2 regions of the Rothia sp. P13129 genome follow, and region 2 is predicted to be linked to the other one. Evidence: predicted binding sites of a transcription regulator. Region 2 holds the regulator's gene; the other holds the start of a gene.
What was found. The regulator HspR, encoded in region 2, represses chaperone genes until heat shock. The targets are predictions, from matches to a motif close to AAGTTGAGTCNNNNNGACTCAACTT.
Positions count from the first base shown of each region.

Region 1: the regulator HspR is predicted to act here: its motif matches at 1,423-1,447, upstream of clpB (ATP-dependent chaperone ClpB).

Region 1 covers NZ_JBLXYA010000001.1:88,717-92,139, reverse strand. Annotated here, with positions in the region: gene ACN081_RS00425 (HAD family hydrolase) at 48-713, opposite strand; gene ACN081_RS00420 (hypothetical protein) at 799-1,365, shown strand; gene clpB (ATP-dependent chaperone ClpB) at 1,519-3,423, shown strand, end outside.
Region 2 covers NZ_JBLXYA010000012.1:21,192-24,614, reverse strand. Annotated here, with positions in the region: gene ACN081_RS08075 (DnaJ C-terminal domain-containing protein) at 97-1,053, shown strand; gene ACN081_RS08070 (heat shock protein transcriptional repressor HspR) at 1,056-1,481, shown strand; gene ACN081_RS08065 (alanine/glycine:cation symporter family protein) at 1,738-3,186, shown strand; gene trmB (tRNA (guanosine(46)-N7)-methyltransferase TrmB) at 3,365-3,423, opposite strand, start outside.

The DNA.
Region 1 (3,423 bases), on a different contig from region 2:
TTCGTTATTACGAATATATCAAGAATAGAAGGCTCTTGCAAGCCTTATTATGAATTACTCAAAATAAGGATGTCCTTAAGAGATAGGTTAGTATGGCTAACCTTAGTCGTCCCTTTGGTTTCAATAACATCTATCTCACCTGGGACAATAATAACTTTCATGCCTGCAGATAGTGCGCTTTGAACACCTGAAGGAGAGTCTTCCACCGCCACGCAACGCTGAGGATTAACGCCGAGTTGCTTTGCGGCCTGTAGATAAGGCTCAGGGTGTGGCTTTGGGTTGGTAACTTGTTGATCACCAATAATTACTGAAAAAGTTTCGGGGGATAAGCTGGCAGTATGCTCTGCTACTTGAGTGATGGCATTGGTGACAATGCCAACGGGAATGTTCGCCTTGCGAAGTTCTTGAAGAACCTCTGGTATTCCAGGAATTAAAGAAATGGCATGAGTCTCTAAAATTGTTTCAGCCTGCTTCTGAAGCTCTGCTTTCATCTCTTGAAGCTCTAGAGGTACGCCGTTTTCTTGTAATCGAATCAAAGAAGCGTCAATAGATTTTCCTAAGCAATCGGCGGTATCTTGTGCCGTCCAAAAAGCGTGATGTTCTTGTGCTATTGCTTGCTTGGCTTGTTCCCAGATGGGTTCGGTGTCTACAAGCGTCCCATCGTGGTCAAAGAAAACAGCTTCGGGTGGTGTTAGATATTGTGTATCGCTCATACGTTTACTCTATCGGAGGTTGCCTTGAAGTGTGTTGCACCATGAGTTGTTCGTCTTTGAGGGCTGTGTGTTTTAACATGGAATAGTGACTATAACACCCTCCAATGAGAATACTTTGATAAGGCATCAGAGCGTTTTTGGGCGTCTCGTATATAGGCTCTCTGTGCCTGGTGCTTTCTTGAGCGCCTTATGGGTTAGCTTTGGGAGAATCCTTTTTGGTGCGCAAGGCGAACTGACGTGGATTTTTGCTATAAGTATCACCCCTAGTCTTTTGGTTATTCTGCTGTGCGGGTGTTATTGGGGTTATCGTGACGCTTGTAGGTATTCAAATGGGCGTTCCTTGCCTGTGTCTTTAGCTTATATGCATTGCCTTACGTGGTTTTGGGCTTTTGCCTTTGGGGTGTTGTGTCCTGATCGGCGTGATGGGAAAACAATCTCTGCGCTCTCTCAAATATTTGGCGAACACTACGTTGGATTGGCTGCTGGTTTTGGTAACACTGCTGGAATCCTGACTTTTGTGAGTGCCTTCGCAGTCTTTTTTCTTGCGCTGAATTATTGCCGGCGTTCTGCGAAACTGAGTGCGGGTATTACCGAAGAAGATGAAGAGCGGATGGCTCGCGAGTCTAGCGACTATGAGTTTCTTGAATCATAGTCTTTTGTATCTGTAAATATTTTTAAAACGTTTTTTCTGGGAAGTATTGCATAAACTAAGTTGAGCGTTATAGACTCAAGTTAGTTGAATCGGGCATCGTTAATGGAGTGCTCGGACACCATAAAACAGCACACGACACAGAAAGGACACTATATGAACATGCAATTAACAAGCGCATCAGAAGAACTGCTCAACCAAGCAAATAGCTACGCTCAAACTCTCAAAAACCCATCAATAGAGCCAGAACATCTACTAAAAGCGATGCTAGATACTCGCCAGAGCCTCGCCGCAGCAACACTTAAAGTTGCAGGGGTAAACCTCGACGAACTATCTGAAAAAGTCTCCGCACAGATTAAAACTCTTCCCACAACTTCTGGAGCAACAGTTGCAAAACCCCAAATAAGCCAAGACGTTCTCCACGCACTAGAAAATGCCCAAACGCAAGCGCAAAAACTTGGAGATAGCTATATCTCTACAGAAATCATCTTGCTAGGAATCGCTCAGGGACAAAACGCCGCAGCCACACTCCTAAAAAATAACGGAGCTACAGCACAAACCATTGAAGGAATCATCCCCAACATACGAGGAGGTAAAAAAGTGGATACTCCAAACCCCGAAGGAACTTTTCAAGCTCTTGAAAAGTACGGAACAGACCTCACAGCCATAGCACGAAGCGGAAAACTCGACCCCGTCATCGGACGCGACAGCGAAATACGACGAGTCGTACAAGTACTCTCACGACGCACTAAAAATAACCCCGTACTCATCGGTGAACCTGGCGTCGGAAAAACCGCAGTCGTTGAAGGACTTGCACAACGCATGGTCTCAGGAGACGTCCCCGAATCTTTACGCGGAAAGACACTCATCTCCCTCGACCTAGGATCCATGGTCGCAGGAGCAAAATATCGTGGAGAATTTGAAGAACGACTCAAAGCAGTTCTTGACGAAATCAAAAACTCCCAAGGCCAAATCATCACTTTCATCGACGAAATACATACTGTCGTCGGCGCCGGAGCATCTGAAGGGTCCATGGACGCCGGAAACATGCTCAAACCTATGCTTGCTCGCGGAGAACTTCGACTCATCGGTGCAACCACCCTAGACGAGTACCGCCAGAACATCGAAAAAGACGCTGCCTTAGAACGCCGATTCCAGCAAGTATACGTAGGCGAACCCAGCGTCGAAGACACCATCGGTATCTTGCGCGGACTCAAAGAACGCTACGAAGCACACCACAAAGTAGCCATCGCAGACTCCGCACTCGTTGCCGCCGCAAACCTCTCGCAACGCTATATCCCATCACGCCAATTACCAGATAAGGCCATCGACCTCATCGACGAAGCCGCATCACGGTTACGTATGGAAATTGACTCAGCTCCAGAAGAGATTGACGCTTTACGCAGAGCCGTAGACCGTATGACCATGGAAGAACTTGCCCTAGCCAAAGAAAAAGACGAGGCCTCCAAAGAACGCCTCGAAGCGCTACGAGCTGATATGGCAGATAAGCAAGAAGAACTCCGCGAACTCAATATGCGCTGGGAAGCAGAGAAAGCCGGTCTGAACCGCGTCGGAGACATCAAAAATAGCATCGACGAGCTACGCTCCCGTGCCGAAGTCGCCCAACGTGAAGGAAACTTGGCCGAAGCATCACGCCTTCTTTACGGGGAAATTCCTGCCCTCGAAAAAGAACTAACTGATGCTCAACAAGCAGAAGACCGAGTCCGCGAAGAATCTATGATTTCAGAAGAAGTCACAGCAGAAGACATCGCCGAAGTCATCAGCGCATGGACAGGTATCCCCGCAGGGAAAATGCTCCAAGGCGAAAGCGAAAAACTACTCAACATGGAAAGCGAACTCGGCAAACGCCTCATCGGACAACACCAAGCCGTTCAAGCTGTTGCTGACGCGGTACGCCGTTCACGTGCTGGTATTAGCGACCCTGACCGCCCCATCGGTTCGTTCCTTTTCTTAGGCCCAACCGGTGTAGGTAAAACAGAGCTCGCCAAATCACTTGCACAATTCCAATTTGACGACGAACGCGCGCTGATTCGCATCGAC
Region 2 (3,423 bases):
CAGGAATGTGCCTCTGATAGAGAGGGATTAACTGCCTCTTGTTATATAGATTTTTAAGAGAACTTAAGGAACGCTTTTGAAAGGAGGCGTCAAAACATGGCTAGTGAAAATTGGCTTCATCAAGACTTCTACAAGGTGCTGGGCGTCTCTGAGAAGGCGAGCGATGCTGAAATTAAAAAGGCATATCGAAAATTAGCACGTAAATATCATCCAGATCAAAACTCTGGAGATACTGTAGCTGAGAAAAAATTTAAAGAAGTATCTGAAGCGTATGATGTTCTTTCTGATAAGAAACACCGCGAAGAATACGACCAAATTCGTACGTATGGTGCCGCTGGTTTTGGTGGGGGAGGATTCCCCGGAGGTTCTGGATTCCCCGGAGGTTTCAGTAGCTCTTCAACCTCTAGCAACGTTAACATCGAAGATTTATTAGGCGGTCTTTTCGGCGGAGGCGGCGGTTTTGGGGGCGCTTCTGCTGGTGGGTTTGGAGGCTTTTCTCAGCCTGCCCCCAAAGGACAAGATGCGCAAACAAGTGTCACCATTTCCTTCGCCGACGCTTACCGAGGAACGACTGCTTCTGTTATTCGTCCAGATGGCTCTGAAGCTAAAGCTCGTATTCCTGCTGGTATTAAAGATGGACAAAAAATTAAGTTGCGCGGTAAAGGACACCCCGGTCCTGGCGGAGCTGGCGATTTGACGGTTGTCGTTAAGGTTCGTAAACATCCCGTCTTTACGCGTGAAGGCAATGATGTGATTGTTCATATTCCTATCAGCATTAAAGAAGCTGTTCAAGGAACTATTCTTAGCGTCCCCACCCCTTCTGGTAAGACTGTTAAACTCCGTTTGGCTGCTGGTTCTTCTTCCGGTGTGAAACTTCGTGCTAAAGGCTACGGATTCCCCTCTAAAACCGGAGCAGGTCACCTGATGGTTATTCCAGAAATTCATCTTCCTCAGAATCTTTCTGAACAGGCTCAAGAAGCTTTTGATACGTTCCTTGCTGCTGCAGATGACGATACTGTACGAGACGAATTTCTACGGAAAGCAGCTGAGTAAGTATGGGTTTATCAGCAGATCAGCCGGTTTTTGTTATTTCAGTGGCGGCAGAGCTTGCCGGGATGCACCCTCAAACCTTGCGTCAGTATGACCGTCTGGGTTTAGTTCAGCCTCAGCGTGCGCCGGGACGTGCTCGTCGATACTCAGCACGAGATGTGGCGAAGCTGCAAGAGATTCAGCAGCTATCTCAAGACGGTGTTTCTCTTGAAGGCATTCGCCGTATTATGGGGCTTGAATCTGAAGTAGAGACCTTGCGCTACGAGATAGAGTCTCTACGTCAAGAGCTTGCAACAGCGAAGACCCGATTAGGGGAGTCCTCTCGCGTCTTTGCTGCTGGCGTTTCTGGCGACATCGTGAGGGTTCCTCGTGGTAAACGCCCGTCTGCCCATGCCCGCTCTCGAGCCATGGTGCTCTATCAGCCTCGATAACTACATATTTTATAGATGAAGGTTCTGCCGTATCCATTCTTAACAGGTTTGTTCTGTTGAATGGGTACGGCAGATTTTTCTATGCTCTGCTTGTCGTCTTACTTGGTGGACATAGTTGCGTATAGTGTTGCCCGTCACGTAAGCTGTGCTTTCAAGCAGTAGCTGTGGTTTCTCTCAACAAGGAACAACGCTATCTGCAACACCACACATCTGCTAGGAAACCGCTCGCAACGGGCGAAAACAACAAGGAACGCATATGAACATCGACGACGTCCTCGGGGCGATTTCCTCTTTTATTTGGGGGCCCTTCGTCCTCATCCCTTTACTTCTAGGTACAGGTATTTATCTGAGTATTCGCCTCGGATTCATCCAACTGACCAAACTCATTGTGGCGAACCGTCTAGCGTTTGTCGATCGTAAAGATGCTGACGCACAAGGTGGAGACATCTCTCAATTTCAGGCGCTAACTACTGCTCTTGCTGCAACAGTTGGTACCGGTAACATCGTAGGCGTAGCAACAGCTATTTCTATTGGCGGTCCAGGTGCTCTCTTCTGGATGTGGGTCACCGCTATTTTCGGTATGGCCTCTAAATACTCTGAGGCGTTTCTTGGTGTACGTTTCCGCACCCACGACTCAAAAGGCGAAGTCAACGGTGGACCACAATACTACCTTGAACGTGGTATTGGTGGAGCGCTCGGCAAATCTCTTGCAATATTCTTTGCAATCGCTGCGGTAATTGCTTCTTTCGGCATCGGTAACATGACCCAAGGTAACTCAATCGCCGGTAACCTATACACCACTTTTAACGTTCCTGTTGGCTTTACCGGTACAATTTTGGCGCTCTTGACGCTCTTCGTACTCCTCGGAGGCATCAAATCCATTGGTAAAGTTACCTCCGCTTTCGTTCCTGTCATGATTATCTTCTACGTCGGTGGCGCTCTATACATTTTAGGAACACACCTAGGGCAGATTCCTGAAGCATTCGCTACAGTCTTTTCAGAGGCATTTACCGGCACTTCTGCTGTAGGCGGTTTTGCAGGTTCAGCACTCATCTACGCAATTCAGTACGGTGTAGCTCGTGGTATTTTCTCGAACGAATCCGGCATGGGTTCTGCTGCTATTGCTGCTTCCGCTGCGCAGACAACTCACCCTGTACGTCAAGGCATGGTCTCCATGACACAGACCTTTATCGACACGATTATTGTGGTGACATGTACCGGCCTCGTTTTGATTATTACCGGTGCTTGGCATCAGAGCGAGAACGGCGAACTAATTTCTGCTTCTACGATGACGAACTGGGCATTTAGCCAAGAAATTGGTCCGATTGGTGGTTGGATCGTCACCATCGGTTTGGTACTTTTTGCGTACTCTACAATTCTTGGGTGGGCATACTACGGGGAGCGTTGTATCGAACGTATCTTAGGCCGTTCTGGTGTGCTACCTTATCGTGTATTTTTCTCGGCCATAGTTTTCATCGGATGCACTGTTGAACTAACGACTGTATGGACATTCTCAGATATTGCTAATGGTCTAATGGCTATTCCAAACTTGATTGGTTTGCTCCTCCTCTCAGGTCTGATTGTTCGTGAGACTCGCTGGTATTTGAAGAATGACCCTCACCTGACAGCAACGAAAGAAGAAATTGACCAGTTCATGGAAGGCCATGACGGTGCGATTGATTCTTACGAGAAGACCGGACGCTAAGCGTCTCATTAGCATTATGTAGGTGCACTCCTCAAAGAGCACTCATCAAAGAACGGGGTGGGGCGGAATACAGTTTTGTATTCCGCCCCGCCCCATAACGTAGCTGTGTTCACTGCCGCTTACTCAGAGACATAACACCTGCTACAAACGTAGTTTAAACCTACCAACATTTTTTCATCTAGCGACGAATATAGGTCAAATCATGTGCGCCACGGCCAGCTTCGCGAGCCTTACGTT